Regions from separate parts of the Streptomyces sp. NPDC049887 genome, predicted to be linked through region 2. Evidence: riboswitches for the same ligand, from Rfam matches in the RefSeq annotation. Region 2 holds a riboswitch; each other region holds the start of a gene.

The links. A riboswitch is a leader RNA that binds a small molecule or an ion and turns the genes downstream of it on or off. The one in region 2 is predicted to bind cyclic di-AMP.
Positions count from the first base shown of each region.
Region 1: another riboswitch for cyclic di-AMP. It lies ahead of AB0J10_RS07800 (M23 family metallopeptidase); the one in region 2 lies ahead of AB0J10_RS18190 (LysM peptidoglycan-binding domain-containing M23 family metallopeptidase).
Region 3: another riboswitch for cyclic di-AMP. It lies ahead of AB0J10_RS25365 (NlpC/P60 family protein); the one in region 2 lies ahead of AB0J10_RS18190 (LysM peptidoglycan-binding domain-containing M23 family metallopeptidase).

Region 1 is NZ_JBFAMM010000005.1:9,279-15,118, reverse strand. Features, by position in the region: gene AB0J10_RS07815 (GNAT family N-acetyltransferase) at 1-955, opposite strand, end outside; gene AB0J10_RS07810 (HPr family phosphocarrier protein) at 1,131-1,412, shown strand; gene AB0J10_RS07805 (GntR family transcriptional regulator) at 1,561-2,238, opposite strand; gene AB0J10_RS07800 (M23 family metallopeptidase) at 2,413-3,186, opposite strand; cyclic di-AMP (ydaO/yuaA leader) riboswitch at 3,200-3,363, opposite strand; gene AB0J10_RS07795 (pitrilysin family protein) at 3,593-4,996, opposite strand; gene AB0J10_RS07790 (pitrilysin family protein) at 4,993-5,840, opposite strand, start outside.
Region 2 is NZ_JBFAMM010000013.1:127,378-133,217, reverse strand. Features, by position in the region: gene AB0J10_RS18200 (aspartate aminotransferase family protein) at 1-254, shown strand, start outside; gene AB0J10_RS18195 (tyrosine-protein phosphatase) at 381-1,196, opposite strand; cyclic di-AMP (ydaO/yuaA leader) riboswitch at 2,060-2,214, shown strand; gene AB0J10_RS18190 (LysM peptidoglycan-binding domain-containing M23 family metallopeptidase) at 2,219-3,217, shown strand; gene AB0J10_RS18185 (SGNH/GDSL hydrolase family protein) at 3,440-4,231, shown strand; gene AB0J10_RS18180 (STM4011 family radical SAM protein) at 4,192-5,223, opposite strand; gene AB0J10_RS18175 (STM4012 family radical SAM protein) at 5,231-5,840, opposite strand, start outside.
Region 3 is NZ_JBFAMM010000023.1:86,425-92,264, forward strand. Features, by position in the region: gene AB0J10_RS25355 (NlpC/P60 family protein) at 1-742, opposite strand, end outside; gene AB0J10_RS25360 (hypothetical protein) at 993-1,346, shown strand; gene AB0J10_RS25365 (NlpC/P60 family protein) at 1,460-2,626, opposite strand; cyclic di-AMP (ydaO/yuaA leader) riboswitch at 2,625-2,794, opposite strand; gene pcrA (DNA helicase PcrA) at 3,005-5,482, shown strand.

The DNA.
Region 1 (5,840 bases), on a different contig from region 2:
GCCCTTCCGGGCCGCTCTCCGCGTACCCCGCGGCGAGCACGACGAGTCCCTGCACGCCGTGCTCGCCGCAGTCGGCGACGACCTCGGGCACGCGTTCGGCGGGGACGGCGACGACCGCCAGGTCCACGGGCTCGCCGGTCGCCGCGACGATCTCCCCCACCGAGCGGTGGGCGGCGACCCCGTCGATCTCGTCCATGTCGAGGACCAGCGAACGGTTCACCGCGTACGTGCGCCCGGTGTACCCGGCGTCGACCAGATTCCGCAGGACGGCTCGGCCCACCCCGCCGGGGGCACGACCGGCGCCGATCACCGCGACCGAGCGGGGTGCCAGGAGGCGCTGGACGGAGCGGGCCTCGGCCCGCTGTTCTCGGGCGCGCTGGACCGCGAGGGACCGGGCCGTCGGTTCGAGGTCGAGCGTGAGGTGGACGGAGCCGTCCTCGAAGCTGCGCCGCTGGGTGTATCCGGCGTCGGTGAAAACCTTGATCATTTTGTTGTTGGCGGGCAGCACCTCCGCCGCGAACCGTCTGATCCCGCGCTCCCGCGCGACGGCCGCGATGTGTTCCAGCAGGGTGGAGGCGACACCCCGACCCTGGTGGGCGTCCTGCACCAGGAAGGCGACCTCGGCCTCGTCCGCCGGGGCGGACGCCGGCAGGCCCTGCGCGTTGATGCGGTCGTAGCGGACGGTCGCGATGAACTGGCCGCCGACGGTCACCGCGAGACCCACCCGGTCCACGTAGTCGTGGTGCGTGAACCGGTGCACGTCCTTGGCAGACAGCCGTGGGTAGGGTGCGAAGAACCGGTAGTACTTGGACTCGTCCGAGACCTGTTCGTAGAAACTGACGAGCCGCTCGGCGTCCTCGGTGGTGATGGGCCTGATGTGCGCGGTGCCACCGTCACGCAGCACCACGTCGGCTTCCCAGTGGTCGGGGTAGGCGTGATCCGACGGGGTCTGCATGGGGCAAGGGTAAGGCTCCGGCACGGGTCGCGTTCCCCGAAGTGCGAGGGCAGGCTGGGAGGGCCGATCCCGGCCCCGCACGGGCCGGGGCCGGTGGCCGGGTACTCCGCACCCCATGAGAGACTGGTCTAGACAACCCGCCAACGCTTCCCGCTGAGACTCGAAGGGCACCACCATGGCTGAGCGCCGCGTCAATGTCGGCTGGGCCGAGGGCCTGCACGCCCGCCCCGCGTCCATCTTCGTTCGTGCCGCCACGGCTTCCGGCGTTCCGGTCACGATCGCCAAGGCCGGTGGCACCCCGGTCAACGCCGCCTCGATGCTCGCGGTGCTCGGCCTCGGCGCGCAGGGCGGCGAGGAGATCGTGCTCGCCTCGGACGCGGAGGGCGCGGAAGCCGCCCTGGAGCGTCTGGCGAAGCTCGTGGCCGAGGGCCTCGAGGAGCTTCCTGAGACCGTCTGAAACCGATGAATTCATGTGCGGGCCTCGGTGCCGGAGATTTCCGGCACCGAGGCCCGCACATTTCCCCCCGGAATTAGTCCTGGCTGTTTCTTCGGCAGCAGGAAAAGCCCCCGGCACGCAATGTCCCTCTTTGTATACGGCGCGAATGTTAAGTGCGGTCACCCGCCGTGTTTACGGAATGTTGCGAAACCCTCACGCCTGCGGGGATCCGCAGCCGGTGCGCACTCGTCGTCCGCTCGGCGTGCAGCGCGGTGAGCGCGCGGGCACGCTCGGCGTCGCCGCGCGCCACCGCGTCCACGATCGCCCCGTGCTCCGCCCACGCCTCGACGGGACGGACGGGCCGCTCGACCGCGTACATCCACGCGATCTTGTACCGGAGCTGGGTCAGCAACGCGGTGAGCCCCGGGCTCCCGCACGCCTGGGCCAGGGTCTCGTGGAACCAGGCGCCGAGCGAGCGCAGGTCCTCGCCCTGACCGCGCCTGGCCCGGTCCTGACCGAGTCTGACCAGCCCGCGCAACACCTTGAGGTGCGCCTCGGTGCGCCGCTGGGCGGCCCGGGCTGCACCCAGGGGCTCCAGCAGCAGCCGGATCTCCAGCAGGTCGGCGGCCTCCTGCTCGGTGGGCTCGGCCACGCACGCTCCGGCGTGCCTGCGGGTGACGACGAAACCCTCCGACTCAAGGGTGCGCAGCGCCTCCCGGACCGGGACGCGCGAGACGCCGTAGCGTCGCGCCAGCTGCTCCTCGGTGAGGCGGCTGCCGCGCTCGAACACACCGGAGACGATGTCGTCGCGGATCGCCGTGCACACCGAGCGCGCGGGAATGCGCATACCGAACCTCCGCTTTAATCGCCGCGAAACCCCGTCGAGCGACGTCTGTTTCGGTGACTCTATGGCAGGTGGCCGGAATTTCCGAAGACCCATGGTAATTCATGGATATCTTTTGGCCTGAATACGCCGAAAGCCCCGGCTCGGAGGGGAGCCGGGGCCGGAGGCGAGTGCGCGTCAGACGCGGACACCGTGCGAGCGGAGGTACGAGACCGGGTCGATGTCCGAGCCGTAGTCCTCGCCGGTGCGGGCCTCGAAGTGGAGGTGCGGACCGGAGGAGTTCCCGGTCGATCCGGAGAGGCCGATCTGCTGACCCGGAGTGACCTGCTGGCCGACCGAGACGCTGATCGAGGACAGGTGTCCGTACTGCGTGTAGGTGCCGTCGTGCATGCGCAGGACGACGTTGTTGCCGTAGGCGCCGCCCCAGCCGGCCTCCACGACGGTGCCCATGCCGACGGCGACGACCTCGGTGCCGGAGGCGGCGTGGAAGTCGACGCCGGTGTGGCTGCCGGACGACCACTGGGCGCCCCCGGCGTGGTAGTCGGTGCTCACATAGGAGCCGGCGACCGGGAGCGTGTACGTCATCAGCCGCTTGCGCTCGGCCTCACGGGCGGCACGCTCCGCGGCGTCACGGGCGGCCTTCACCCGGATCTCGGCCTTGCGCTTGGCCTCGGCCTCGGCCTTCTCCTGGGCGGCGACCAGGGCGGCCTCCTGCTGCTGGGCCTCCGCCTGGGCGTCGATCTGTTCGGCGAGCGAGTCGGCTGCGACGGCCTGGGTCAGGCCGGTGTCCTCGACGGGGGCGGAGACGTCGGCCTCGGCGGCGAAGGCCGGGGAGGCGAGAGTGCCGATGACGCCGGTGGTGGCGATGGCCGCGACGGAGGCGACGCCCGCGCTCTTGCGCGACAGGCGGCTCGGACCACGGTGCTTCCCGGTGGCACGGGTGAACGCCATGAAGTGGCTGATCCTTTCCTTCCTTCTCGCCTACCGGGTTAGCTGACGGGTTCGGAGCAGGAAGGTCTCCTACGGGCCCCTCCGCGCGGCGGCGAAGGCACCCGATTCACCCCAGGGGACATATGGGTCCCCGGCTCCCCAGGCTCGCGCCGGACGGGGACTCGGCGATGGCTGCCCGATGCCGCGGGTGCGGCGCGTGCAATTGGCGGACAGCGCAGAAGACGCTAAGCCGATCTTCGCCCAATCACCAAACAGACACGGATCTTTGTAGTGCACGCCACAGGGCAGACACCACTCCTCCCCATCAAACCGGACATAGGGGGAGGCCGTTCCGGGTACGTGAACGGGCCCCGCCGGCGTGAAACCGACGAGGCCCGTAGACGTGCCCCGGAGCGCGGGCGGTCAATCAGCCCGTGACAACGGTCACTTCACCGATTCCGAGCGCCCGGACGGGCTCCTCGATCTCGGAGGCGTCCCCGACGAGGACCGTGACGAGCCGGTCCACGGGGAAGGCGTTGACGACCGCGGCGGTCGCCTCCACCGTGCCGGTCCCGGCCAGCCGCGCGTACAACTGGGCCTGGTAGTCGTCCGGGAGCCCCTGCTCGACCTGGTCGGCCAGCGTGCCCGCCACGGAGGCGGCCGTCTCGTACTTCAGCGGCGCCACGCCCACCAGGTTCTGCACGGCGACATCGCGCTCCGTGTCCGTCAGGCCCTCCGCTGCGAGGACGCGCAGCACCTCGAAGAGGTCGGCGAGAGCGGGACCGGTGTGCGGGGTGTCGACCGAGCCGCTGATGGCGAGCATCGAGGCGCCGGAGGCCCCGCCCGGCGACGCCGGGGTGTCCGAACGCAGCACCTGGCCGAAGGCCCGTACGCCGTAGGTGTAGCCCTTCTCCTCGCGCAGCACGCGGTCCAGGCGCGAGGTGAGCGTGCCGCCGAGGCAGTACGTGCCCAGGACCTGGGCGGGCCAGACCCGGTCGTGACGGTCGGGGCCGATCCGGCCGATCAGCAACTGGGTCTGCACGGCGCCGGGTCGGTCGACGATGACGACGCGGCCCGTGTCGTCGGCGGTGATCGGCGGCATCGGGCGGCTCTCGGCCGAGTCGCCCGTCCAGGCGCCGAGCGTGTCGGTCAGCACGGCGTCCAGGTCCACCCCTTCGAGGTCACCGACGACCACGACCGTGGCCGTGGCCGGGCGGACGTGCGCCTCGTAGAAGGCCCGGACCGCGGCGGAGTCGATGCGCTCGACGGTCTCCTCCGTGCCCTGCCGCGGCCGCGACATCCGTGAGGACGGCGGGAACAGTTGCCGGGAGAGCTCCTTCGCCGCCCGGCGGGCCGGGTTCGCCGTCTCGTGGGGGATCTCGTCCAGCCGGTTGCGCACGAGCCGCTCGACCTCGCTGTCGGCGAACAGCGGGGCGCGCAGCGCCTCGGCGAGCAGGCCGAGGGCCTTCGGCAGCCGCGAGACCGGCACCTCCAGGGAGATCCGCACCCCCGGGTGGTCGGCGTGCGAGTCGAGCGTGGCGCCGCAGCGCTCCAGCTCCGCGGCGAACTCCTCGGCCGAGTGCTTGTCCGTGCCCTCGGACAGTGCGCGGGCCATGATCGTGGCGACACCGTCCAGCCCCTCGGGCTCGGCGTCCAGCGGAGCGTCGAGGAAGATCTCCACGGCCACGACCTGCTGTCCGGGACGGTGGCAGCGCAGCACGGTCAGCCCGTTGCCGAGCGTGCCCCGCTCGGGGGCGGGAAAGGCCCAGGGCCTGGCCTCGCCGGGCTGCGGCTGCGGATGGAGGTCCATGGTCACGGCAGCGTCGGTCACTGGTCCGTCCCCTCTGCGTCGTCGTTGTCCTCGGCGTTCCCGGCGTCGGCTCGCGCGACGGGCTCGTACACGAGCACGGCCCTGTTGTCCGGGCGCAGCCGGGCCTTGGCGACGGCCTGCACCTCCTCGGCGGTGACGTCGAGCACCCGCTGGACGGCGGTGAGCGCCAGCTGCGGGTCGCCGAACAGCACGGCGTACCGGCACAGCTCGTCGGCGCGGCCGGCGACGGTACCGAGGCGGTCCAGCCACTCGCGCTCGAGCTGGGCCTGGGCCCGCTCCATCTCCTCCGCCGTGGGCCCCTCCGCGGCGAAGCGGGCCAGCTCGTCGTCGACCGCCGCCTCGATGTCGGGGACCTCGACGCCCGCGGACGTCTTCACGTCCAGCCAGCCCAGCGAGGGGGCGCCGGCCAGGCGGAGCAGGCCGAAGCCGGCGGCGACGGCCGTGCGGTCGCGGCGGACGAGCCGGTTGTGCAGCCGGGACGACTCGCCGCCGCCGAGGACCGTCAGAGCCAGGTCGGCTGCGTCGGCCTCACGGGTGCCGTCGTGCGGCAGACGGTACGCGGCCATGAGTGCCCGGGCCGGAACCTCCTCCTCCACGACCTCCCGCAGCTGCTCACCGATGACCTCCGGGAGCGAACCGTCGCGCGGCGGCTGCTTGCCGTCGTGCATGGGGATGGACCCGAAGTACTTCTCGATCCAGGAGAGCGTCTGCTCCGGGTCGATGTCGCCGACGACGGACAGCACCGCGTTGTTCGGCGCGTAGTAGGTGCGGAAGAAGTTCCGCGCGTCCTCCAGCGTCGCCGCGTCCAGGTCGGCCATCGAGCCGATCGGGGTGTGGTGGTAGG
Region 2 (5,840 bases):
TGCAGGCGGCCCGCAAGGGGCTGTTCGCCCAGATGGTGGTCGTGCCCCTGCTGCAGCGGCACCGCATCCTCACCCAGGTCTCCGGCGACCGGCTGGAAGTGATCAAGCTGATTCCGCCGTTGATCATCGGCGAACCGGAGGTGGACCGGTTCGTCGAGGCCTTCACCGCCGTCATGGACGACGCGCACGGCGGCAGCGGGCTGATGTGGGACTTCGGCAGGACCCTCGTCAAGCAGGCGGTCGCCGGTCGCTGAACGGCCGGATCGCGGACGTCACGGCCCCGGCAGCCGCAAGGTCACCGGGCGGCGCGTGGCCCGCCAGGCGCGTTCCCGCCGTGCAGGTGCCGCGGGGGCGGCTGCGGACCGGCCGCCCGCCGCCGCTCAGACCGCCCCGTCGACCAGCCGCCCACGGAGGCGCTCCCGCGTCGCGCCGGTGAGGCCGAGGCCGTCCTGGAGATAGCGCTCGGTGCTGCCCCAGACCTCCTCCATGGTCTCGAACGCCGCCGCCAGGTACTCGGCGCGGGCGTCGAACAGAGGGCTCAGCAACTCCATCACCTCGGGTGACATCCCGGCCGGGGAGCTGTCGCTGCGACGCACCTTGTAGCGCCGGTGCGGGTCGTTCGACTTGAGGTAGTCCGCCTCGATGGCGTCCCGCTCGACCCCCACGGCCAGCAACGAGACGGCGATGGACAGGCCCGCCCGGTCCTTGCCCGCGGCGCAGTGCATCAGCGCCGGCGTGCTGTCCTCGGCCAGTGCGTGCAGGACGCGGCTGTGCTCGGCGGTGCGCTCCTTGATGATCAGGCGGTAGGAGGCGACCATCCGCCCCGCCGCCTGGCCGTCGTCGAGGATCGACTTCAGCTGGTCGAGGTCGCCGTCCCGCACCATCCGCCAGAACTCGGCCCCGTCGGCCGGGTCGGACAGCGGGATATTGACGTTGCGCACCCCGGCGAGTTCGACGTCCGGGCCCTCCAGCCGCTGGTCCGCGGAATTGCGGAAGTCGAAGATCGTGTGGAGCCCGAGCGAGGAGAGGAAGGCCGCGTCGGTGTCCGTCGCGTGCGCGAGATGGCCGCTGCGGAACAGCCGTCCGTACCGCACGCGCCGTCCGTCCACGGTCGGCAGTCCGCCCACGTCCCGGAAGTTGCGCACACCGGACAGCTCGGGTTCGGTCGACGGGGTCTGGGGCAGCTGCTGAGTCACGGGGGCTCCTCCGTGTCTGCGGTCGGCACTGCTCGCCGACGAGGGCGCGGTATTGACACTACGACATCGATTCCTCAGGCAATCATCTCGACCCGTGTGTGCCGGGCCGTTGCCCGCCGTCGAACTCCCCCCGACGATGTGCGGAGTTGTCGGAGTCCGAGAGGTCCGGATCACCGAGAAGGTCGGCGACGGCCGAATCCGGCTTCTGTCCGGCGCGAGGGGCAGCTGCGCACGGTTCCCGACCGATCGGGTCGAACTCCTTCTTCCACACCGGCGGGCCGCACATCGAGCCGGACGACGCGGCCGCGGAGGACTCGGCGGGGTGCCGGCGGCGGCGACGGGCGTGCGGCTCCTCGTGGCCGACGGCGCCCGGCTCGGGCGGGGGACGGGGGAGCGGGCCGGAACGGGGCACCGGACCCCGAACCCGGACCGCTACCCCGGCGGCCCCAGCCGCTCCCCGGGTGGGGCAGACCACCGCAATTCGGGGGTTGTGGGAATGGAATTCCGGCCGGACGAGTGAAAGATGTTTTTCTGCGACACTCGCGCCCTTGAATGTATTGCGTCCGCAATGAGTGTTGTGTCCGAATTGGCTGCTTTAGGGTGGGCGCGCCCTGATTGGTAATGGGGGTGGCGTCCACCCGTGAGCGGAATCATATCCGTGACGTTCCGTGCGGCGGGCGACGGCCCAACTCCCTTGTCCGCGTGGAAATCGAAGATCCGTGATCCACGGAGTGTGACCGGGAAATGTGTGCCGATATCCGGCAGGTCGATTCCCGGTGGAAATGACGGCTTGTTCGCACCGACCCGGCTCCCTTACGGTCACCGCAATCCGGTCGGAACGCCTAATCCTGCCGCCGTCCGGAATATCGCACCCACCCACATGTGGCAGGAGCGGGGGACCCAGGTACTGCGCCGTTCCGTGACCCCGGACGGCTCGGGGTGAAGCCGCGCCCACGGCGCGGCCGGGCAGCTCCAGCCCGAACCCGACAGCTCACCTCGCAGGCGGCGGAGAGGAATGCGCCATGCCCGGTAAGGGGAAGCACCGCCGTCCGAGGACCAGCCCGTTCAGGCGCGGATTCGTCGCTGCCGGTACGGGCGGGGCCGCCATCGCCATCCCGTTCGTCGGTGCCGCCGGCGCGAACGCCGCCGGGCAGTCCGCGCCCGCCGCCGGGCACGCCGTTCCGACCGTGCACCAGGCCGTCGTCCCCCAGGCGCCGCAGGCCGGCAAGGCGGTCGAGACCTACACCGTCGTGGCGGGTGACCACCTGTCGAAGATCGCCGCCGAGCAGGATGTCACGGGCGGCTGGAAGAAGCTCTACGCCGACAACCGTGCCGCCGTCGGTGAGAACCCGTCGCTGATCCACCCGGGTCTGCGGCTCAGCCTCCACGCCGGGCCGAAGGCCACGGCCGACGCGAAGCCCCAGCCGAAGGCCGAGTCGAAGGCCGAGACCCCGGCGAAGGCCGACGCGAAGTCCCCGGCGAAGGCCAAGGCCGCGGCCGAGAGGCCGGCTGCCTCCACCGAGCGCGCCTCCCGCACCGCAGACCGCGGCGCCTCCGCTCCCGCGGCCGCTCCCGTCCGGGTTCCTGCCGCCGGTACCGCCGTCAACAACATCCCCTCGGGCTACTTCGCCCCGGTGGTCGGCGGCGTCAGCACCGCGTACAAGACCGCCGGTGCCATGTGGTCCAGCGGCTACCACACCGGTGTGGACTTCATCGCCCCCACCGGCACGTCGGTGAAGGCCGTCGGTCCCGGCACCGTCGTCTCCGCCGGCTGGAGCGGTGCGTACGGCAACGAGGTCGTCATCAAGCACGACGACGGCACCTACTCGCAGTACGCCCACCTCTCCCAGCTCTCCATCGCCTCCGGCGAGAGCGTCACGGGCGGCCGGCAGATCGGCCTGTCCGGCTCGACCGGCAACTCCACGGGCCCGCACCTGCACTTCGAGATCCGCACCAGCCCCGGTTACGGGTCGGACATCGACCCGCTGGCCTACCTGCGTCAGCACGGGGTCGCGATCTGACGTCGCGTCGGTACCTCGCGCGGCGTCCTCGTCCGCCGGCCCCGCGCAGGGGGCCGGCGGACGGCTCCGTTCCGGGCCCCGGCCGGGGTCGGTGCCGGATGGCGGGCGCGTCCGACGGCTATTCCCGCTTTGCCGAAAACTGACCTGGTGGTCTATATCACGCGCCGTCAAGCCCTCCCTACGGTGGCGTAGGTCACTTCTCGAGGTGAATGATGACTCGACGTGGCAGATGATTCGCGATCAAGAGCAAAGGACTTCTTCGGGTCGTACGCGGCGATCGGTGACAGCTTCACCGAGGGCGTCGGAGACCCCGGACCCGACAGCCGGTTCGTCGGCTGGGCGGACCGCCTCGCGGTCCTGCTGGACGACCGCCTACCGGAACACAACCTCCGCTACGCCAATCTCGCCGTGCGCGGCAGGCTACTCGACCAGATCGTCGAGGAGCAGGTCCCGCGCGCCAAGGAACTCGCCCCCGACCTGGTGACGTTCTGTGCCGGAGGGAACGACATCATCCGACCCGGCAGCGACCCCGACGACGTCGCCGAACGCTTCGAGCGGGCCGTCGCCGACCTCGCCGCCTCCGTGGGCACGGTGATGGTGACCACCGGCTTCGACACCCGCGGGGTGCCCGTGCTACGCCACCTCCGGGGCAAGATCGCCACGTACACGGCACACGTCCGTGCCATCGCCGATCGCCACGACTGCCCGGTCCTCGACCTCTGGTCGCTCAAGTCCGTGCAGGACAGGCGGGCCTGGGACGCCGACCGGCTGCACCTCTCGCCCGAGGGGCACACACGGGTGGCGCTGCGCGCGGCGCAGGTGCTCGGTCTGGACGTGCCCGCCGACCCGGACCAGCCGTGGCCGCCGCTGCCGCCGCGCGGCAGCCACGAAGTACGCCTCGACAACATCCAATGGGCCCGGGAGCACCTCGTGCCCTGGATCGGACGGCGGCTCCGGGGCGAATCGTCCGGTGATCACGTGGAGCCGAAGCGCCCGGACCTGCTGCCGCTCTGATCGCCCGACCCGGAGCGGGAGGGGCCCGCCCCGGAGCCCGCCACCGGGACCGACGCCGAGTCCGGGACGGAGCGCGGGCCCGGCACCGGGTCCGCGCCGTGCGGTGCCAGGCCTCGGGCGCTGCCGAAGCCGGGTACGGAGTCCGGGTACCCGGCGGGGACCCGCTCCAGGACCCCGCCCGCGAACACGTCGTACAGCGGAAGCGACTCCAGATGGACGTAGCCGATGTGGCAGTCGCACACCGCGAGCGGGCACGCCCTCGGACCCAGCGCCGCACGGTAGGAGCCGTCGTAGAGGTTGCCGAGCCCGGACCGCACGAAGTGGCAGCGCCGCACCGTGCCGTCGCCGTCCACCGAGACCACCGACTCGCCCGTGCGGCACGGCAGACCGGCCGAGCGGTGCGGGTGCCGGCTGTACGGGAAGAGGGGGTCGAGCGCCGTCCAGCGGGCGGCCTCCCCGTCCGTGTACGTGTGCCCGTCCGCCGCGTTGACCCACAGATAGACATGGCCCGGGAGGTCCGCCCGCAGCCGGCGCGCGGCCTCCAGGTGCTCCTCGAGTCCGACGATCCCGACGCTGAACCTGATTCCGCGCCCCACCAGGTCCCGGCACTTGCCGAGGAAGCGGTCGTACGGCGTCTGGCCCGGGTGGTAAGTGCACCACAGCGCCAGGGTGTCCGGGTCGACGCCGTCCAGCCAGTCCGTGCGGCAGCTCAGATTGGTCTGGACGGCGACCCTGCGGATGTGCGGCAGCCACGACAGCTCGGCCAGCGCACGCCGGTACCAGGAGCGCACCAGCGCCTCGCCCCACGGGGTGAACAGCACCGACAGACGGTCCTCGCCCTCCCGCGCCGCGGCCCAGGCCGCAAACCGCTCGAGCGCCGCCCGGTCGGCCCGCAACTGCTCCCGGCTGTCCCGCCGTTTGGCGAACGGGCAGTAGGGACAGTCGTAGTCGCAGGACGCCAACGGCCCGCGGTAGAGCACGGTCAGATCCATCGGCTCCTCACTTCGGCTCGTACGCGGCCATCGCGTCCCGCACGGCGGGCGAGAACAGCTCGGGACCCAGCGCGTCCGAGTACGCCAGCCCTTCCGGAGTGAGCCGCAGCAGCCCGCCGGCCTCCTCCAGCCAGCCGCGCCCGGCGAACGCCGCCAGCTCGTCGGGGAAGTCCTCGGCGGGCGCGCTGCCGAAACGCTTCCGGTAACCCGCCACCTCCATGCCCTGAGCCTGCAGCAGCGACTGCAGCAGATGGCGGCGGCGCGCCTCGGCGTCGTCGATCCGCCGGCCTACCTCCGCGCGGGTGAAGTCCGCCGTCTCCGTGTAGTCGTCGATGATCGTGCGTATCCGGCGCATGTCGACGGCGTAGTCGAAGGAGTAGTGCAGTCCGGTGGTGTACGAGCGGGCCCCGCAGCCGAGGCCGATCATGCCGTCGGTCTGGCAGGCGTGGTCCTCCGGGCCGCGCGGCACGCTGCCCTGACCGCCGGGGCGGCGGAACATCCGCATCGACACCTGCTCGTATCCGTGCGCCAGCAGATGGTCCCGGCCCTCCCGGTAGAGCCGCAGCCGCTGCTCGTCCCAGGCGGCGTCCCCGCTCGTCCCGTCCTGCCGGCCGAGC
Region 3 (5,840 bases), on a different contig from region 2:
GGGCCCCGTACGCGTAGGCGACGGCCTGTGCGGCACGGGGGTTGGGCGCGGCGACGGCGGGTCCGGTGCGGACCGTGCCGCGGTCCGCGCGGCCCGCGGCGGTGCCGTCCCGCCCGGCGTGGGCCGCGCGCTCTTCGGCGGTGAGTCGCGCCAGCAGGGCCTGGGCCGCGGCCAGCTTCTTCCGCACCACCGCGCGGTGGTGGGCCACGCGGGCCCGCTGCTCCTCGAACTCGGCCAGCCGCTCACCGGCCTCGGCGCGCACCTGCTCGAGCTCTCTCGTCTGCCGCCGCAGCGCGGCGAGGGCCGCGGTCCGGCGGTCACCGACCCGCTCGGTCAGCTCGGCGCCCGCGAGGTACCGCGCGGGGTCGGAGTCGAGGACGAGCCGCAGGGCGGGATCGAGGCCGCCCGCCCGGTACTGCGCCCTCGCGAAGGAACCCAGCGCGTCGCGGGAGGCGTTCAGGCGCTCCGTGCGCCGGGCGGCCTCGTCGCGGAGTTCCCCGGCCTCCCTCAGCGCCGTATCGGCCTTCTCCTTCGCCCCGTTGTACTTCTCGGTCTCGGCCTCCGCTTCCTGGTACAGCCGGTCGGCTCCGGCCCGGACCTCGTCCGCGGTGGGCACCGGCTCGGCCTGCGCGGCGCCCTCGAAGGCGGTGGTGGTGGCCGCACCGGCGAGCGCGAGAGTGGCGGAGAGGCGTGCGGCGGTGCCGGGAAGCGTGCGCTGCCTGGGCTTGCGGTGCGCTGCCACGAGGGCCTGTCCTTCCGTAGGGGCCCGCCGGTACGGGGACCGGCGGCGGACCGCACAGGGGGAGCGGCCCGCCACCGGCTCTTCCGGCGGGGGCGGCCGGCGGCCGTCCGGGTGCGGACGGTGGTGGAGCCGACCACCTGGGTGAGGACGCTAGAGCTCTCGGTCACCGCGAAGTGGCGCCATGAACGGAATTGGCATGAGAAGGACCGCGTGGGTTCGCTTTGGGACCGTCCGGCTAGGCTCCGGTGCCATGGACGTACTCATCAATGTCTTCGTCGCCCTTCACATCATCGGCATCGCCGCGCTGCTCGGCGGTTTCCTCACGCAGATGAAGGCGATGGGGGCGGGGGCGGCGCGCTTCACGCCCGGGATGCTGCACGGCGCGCTGACCATGCTGGTGACGGGTGTGGCGCTGGTGGGACTGAACCAGGCGGACGGCCAGCCCGTGAACAACCTCAAGATCGGTATCAAGCTCGCCGTGCTCGTGGTGATCCTGGCGCTCGTCTACGTCAAGCGGGACGAGGAGACCGTGGACAAGGGGGTGTTCGCGGCGGTCGGCGGCCTGACCCTGGCGAACGTCCTCATCGCGACCCTGTGGACCTGAGTGGTCCGGGCCCGTGCACGGCTCGCGCCGCAACCCCCTGTCCCGAAGGGCGTCGCGGCGCGAGTGCGTGACTCCGTGGGGCGGTTGTCGTGGGTCACCGGCCCGCGAGAACGCTACGCGGGCCGGACGCTGCCGTGGATCGGCATGTAGTAGATCGACTCCTCGCGGACGTTCGCGCCCGGCTTGGGGGCGTGGATCATCTTGCCGTCGCCGATGTAGATCCCGACGTGGCTGATGTCGTCGTAGAAGAAGACCAGGTCGCCCGGGAGCAGATCGGCCGTCGCCACGCTCTGTCCGGCCTTCACCTGGTCCCAGGTCGTCCGGGGGAGGTCGACGCCCGCCGCGCGCCAGGCGGCCTGGGTGAGCCCGGAGCAGTCGAACGAGCTCGGGCCCGTCGCGCCCCAGACGTACGGCTTGCCGATCTGGGCGCGCGCGAAGGACAGCACCTTCTCGGCCTTGGCCGCGTACGTGCCGCCGGTCGTTCCGGAGGTCGTCCCCGTACCCGAGCCGGATTCCGCGCCGGTGCCCGTCTGTTCGCGCTCCTGCCGCTCACGCTCCTGGAGCTGCCGTTCGGCCTCGGCCTCGGCTTCCGCCTTGGCCCTCGCCTCGGCCTTCCGGCGGGCCTCCTCCTCCTTCTTGCGCTCGAGTTCGGCGAGCCGGGCCCGCTCCTCTGCGGTCAGCTGCGACAGCAGCTCCCGCGCCTCGGCGAGCTTCTTCTGGACGGCCTGCTTCCTGGCGCGCAGCGACTCCTGTGAGTCCGTGAGGGTCTCCAGGCTCCGGGTGGCCTGGGCGCGCTGCTTCGCCGCCTCGGCCCGCTGGGTCTCGTAGTCGGCGATGGCGCCGCGCTGCTGCTCGGTCAGCCGGTCCATCAGTTGTGTCTGGTCGGCGTAGGACTGCGGGTTGTCGGCGAAGAGCAGTGCGGCGGTCGGGGTGACGGCGCCGGTGCGGTACTGGGCGGCCGCGTAGCTGCCGAGGGCGCGCCGGGACTCGTTGAGCGCCTCCGTGCGCTCGGCGGCCTCGTCGAGGGCCCGGTCCACCTTGCGGCGCTGCTGTTCGGCGGACTCCTTCGCCTTGTTGTACTCCTGGGTCGACGAACCCGCCTGGCGGTAGAGGTCGTCGACCTTCTTCTGGACTTCTTCGATGCTGGGCTTCGGGTCGGCTGTCGCATTCTGGGCCGAGAGGAGCGAGACCCCCGCTATCGCGGCCGTCGTGAACCCGACGGCAGGTGTGTTCGTACGTGTGCGGCTGCGCGGCTTGCGGTGCGACGCCAAGGCCGGCATCTCCTTCCGTGGAACGCCTACCGGGTTAGCTGTCGGGTTCGGACGGAACGGAAGGTTTGCCCTACGGACCAGGTGAAACCAGGCCCGATTCACCCCGGTTGTGCTTTCTGAGTGGGTCCCCGGTTCCGAAGTCCTCTGTGAGGAGCACGGATTCGGCGCGGCTGCCCGGCCGACGTGGTTCGTCGAAGGGGGTACGGGCCGCCTGGGCGAGCACGCTAGCCAAAGTGTGGTGCTGCTGTGAAGGAGAGTGGTCGATATGCCCGATACATTTTCGTGACCTTGGCGCTATGTGTCCGTGTCATGACTGGAGGTGTCCGATGGTGATTCCCGCGAAGGCGGCGGCGGGCTGTCCGTGGGGCCGCCTAGACTCGGAGAGCGATGAGCAGCCTCTTTGACGACAGTTTCCTGGCGGACCTCCAGCGCACCCCGGCCCCGGAGGACCCCCCGCCACCGGAGGACGACGAGCACCTGCCCGCGGACGAGGTCCCGCACGACCTCTTCGAGGGCAGGTTCGACGTGCCCCCGTCCGGGGACGCCCACTACCGCAACGGGGCCCCGCGCCCCGTCATCGACCCGGCGGCCCTGCTCGACGGGCTGAACGAGCAGCAGCGCGCCGCCGTCGTCCACACGGGATCGCCGCTGCTCATCGTCGCCGGCGCCGGCTCCGGCAAGACCCGGGTGCTGACCCACCGGATCGCCCATCTGCTGGCGACCCGCGACGTCCACCCCGGCCAGATACTGGCCATCACCTTCACCAACAAGGCCGCGGGCGAGATGAAGGAGCGCGTCGAGCAGCTCGTCGGCCCACGCGCCCGCGCCATGTGGGTCTCCACCTTCCACAGCGCGTGCGTCCGCATACTGCGCCGGGAGAGCAAGAGGCTCGGCTTCACGTCGTCCTTCTCGATCTACGACGCCGCCGACTCCAAGCGGCTGATGGCACTGGTCTGCCGCGATCTGGACCTCGACCCGAAGCGGTACCCGCCGAAGTCGTTCAGTGCCAAGATCTCGAACCTGAAGAACGAGCTGATCGACGAGGAGACCTTCGCCGACCGGGTTGGTGGGGGGACCGCCCAGGCCGAAGGCTCCGGGGGAGGTTTCGAGAAGACGCTGGCCGAGGCGTACCGGATGTACCAGGCACGCCTCCGCGAGGCCAACGCGCTGGACTTCGACGACATCATCATGACCACGGTCCATCTGCTCCAGGCGTTCCCGGACGTCGCCGAGCACTACAGGCGCCGGTTCCGCCATGTCCTGGTCGACGAGTACCAGGACACCAACCACGCCCAGTACACGCTCGTGCGCGAGCTGGTCGGGACGGGCTACGACGACCTCGGCCCCGCCGAGCTGTGCGTGGTGGGCGACGCCGACCAGTCGATCTACGCGTTCCGCGGCGCCACGATCCGCAACATCCTCCAGTTCGAGGAGGACTACCCGGACGCGACCACGATCCTGCTCGAGCAGAACTACCGCTCGTCCCAGACGATCCTCTCCGCCGCCAACGCCGTGATCGAGCGCAACGAGAGCCGTCGTCCCAAGAACCTGTGGACGAACGCGGGCGCCGGAGCGCACATCACCGGCTACGTCGCGGACACCGAGCACGACGAGGCCCAGTTCGTCGCCGACGAGATCGACCGGCTGACGGACGCGGGCGAGGCCAGGGCCGGGGACGTTGCGGTCTTCTACCGGACCAACGCCCAGTCCCGTGTCTTCGAGGAGATCTTCATCCGCGTCGGCCTGCCGTACAAGGTCGTCGGCGGGGTGCGCTTCTACGAACGCAAGGAGGTCCGCGACGTCCTCGCGTACCTCCGGGTCCTCGCCAACCCCGAGGACAACGTGCCGCTGCGGCGGATCCTGAACGTCCCGAAGCGCGGCATCGGCGAGCGCGCCGAGGCGATGGTCGACGCGCTCGCCCTGCGGGAGAGGATCACGTTCCCGCAGGCGCTGCGCCGCGTCGACGAGGCGTACGGCATGGCCGCGCGCTCCGCCAACGCCGTGAAGCGCTTCAACACGCTCATGGAGGAGCTGCGCACGATCGTCGACTCGGGCGCGGGTCCCGCGGTCGTGCTGGAGGCCGTGCTGGAGCGGACCGGCTACCTCGCCGAACTGCAGGCATCCACCGACCCCCAGGACGAGACCCGTATCGAGAACCTCCAGGAACTCGCTGCGGTGGCCCTGGAGTTCGAGCAGGATCGGGGCGCCGAGGAGGGGACGGGCACGCTCGCCGAGTTCCTGGAGCAGGTCGCGCTGGTCGCCGACTCCGACCAGATCCCCGACGAGGACGAGGAGGGCAGCGGCGTCATCACGCTGATGACCCTGCACACGGCGAAGGGCCTGGAGTTCCCCGTCGTGTTCCTCACCGGCATGGAGGACGGCGTCTTCCCGCACATGCGGGCGCTCGGTCAGACCAAGGAGCTGGAGGAGGAGCGCCGTCTGGCGTACGTGGGGATCACCCGTGCCCGCGAGCGCCTCTACCTGACGCGTTCATCGATGCGCAGCGCCTGGGGTCAGCCCGCCTACAACCCGCCCTCGCGCTTCCTCGAGGAGATCCCGGACGCTCACCTGCAGTGGAAGCGGACGGGCCCGGTGGCGGCGCCCGCGGGGCCCACGTCCGGCATCGCCTCGGCGCTCTCGTCGTCCCGCTCCCGCTCCGGTCCTTCGGGGTTCGCCACCCGGCGGACGACGGACAAGCCCGTGATCGCCCTGGCCGTGGGCGACCGCGTCACCCACGACCAGTTCGGGCTGGGGACGGTGATGGCGGTGACGGGCTCGGGTGCGGACGCCCAGGCCACGATCGACTTCGGCGACGCCAAGCCGAAGCGGCTGCTGCTGAGGTACGCGCCGGTGGAGAAGCTCTGACGGTCTGAGAGAGGTCGGCATCCGCTGCGATCCGCTGCGATCTGCGGCGAGCACGGGGGCGCCGCGGGGCCCTGCGGCGGTCGCCGGCGTGCCCGCGGGGCCGGGCCGCCGCGGCGCGCGCAGGGTGCGGTGGACGGCGCGCCCGGCCCGGTCCGGCGGGTGCGGGCGGGCCCGTGGGTGCGGCGGGTACCGGCAGGCTCGACCGGGTCCGAAGGGCGCGGCGGTGGGCGACGGGTTCGCGCGAGGCCGGGCCGGCGGAGTGACGGTCCGGGCCGGAGGCTCAGGGGCGGTCGCAGAAAGGCGCACGTCCGGCCGGTTGGTTCGGGCCGGCCGGGTCCTGCGCACCGGCGGAGCCGGC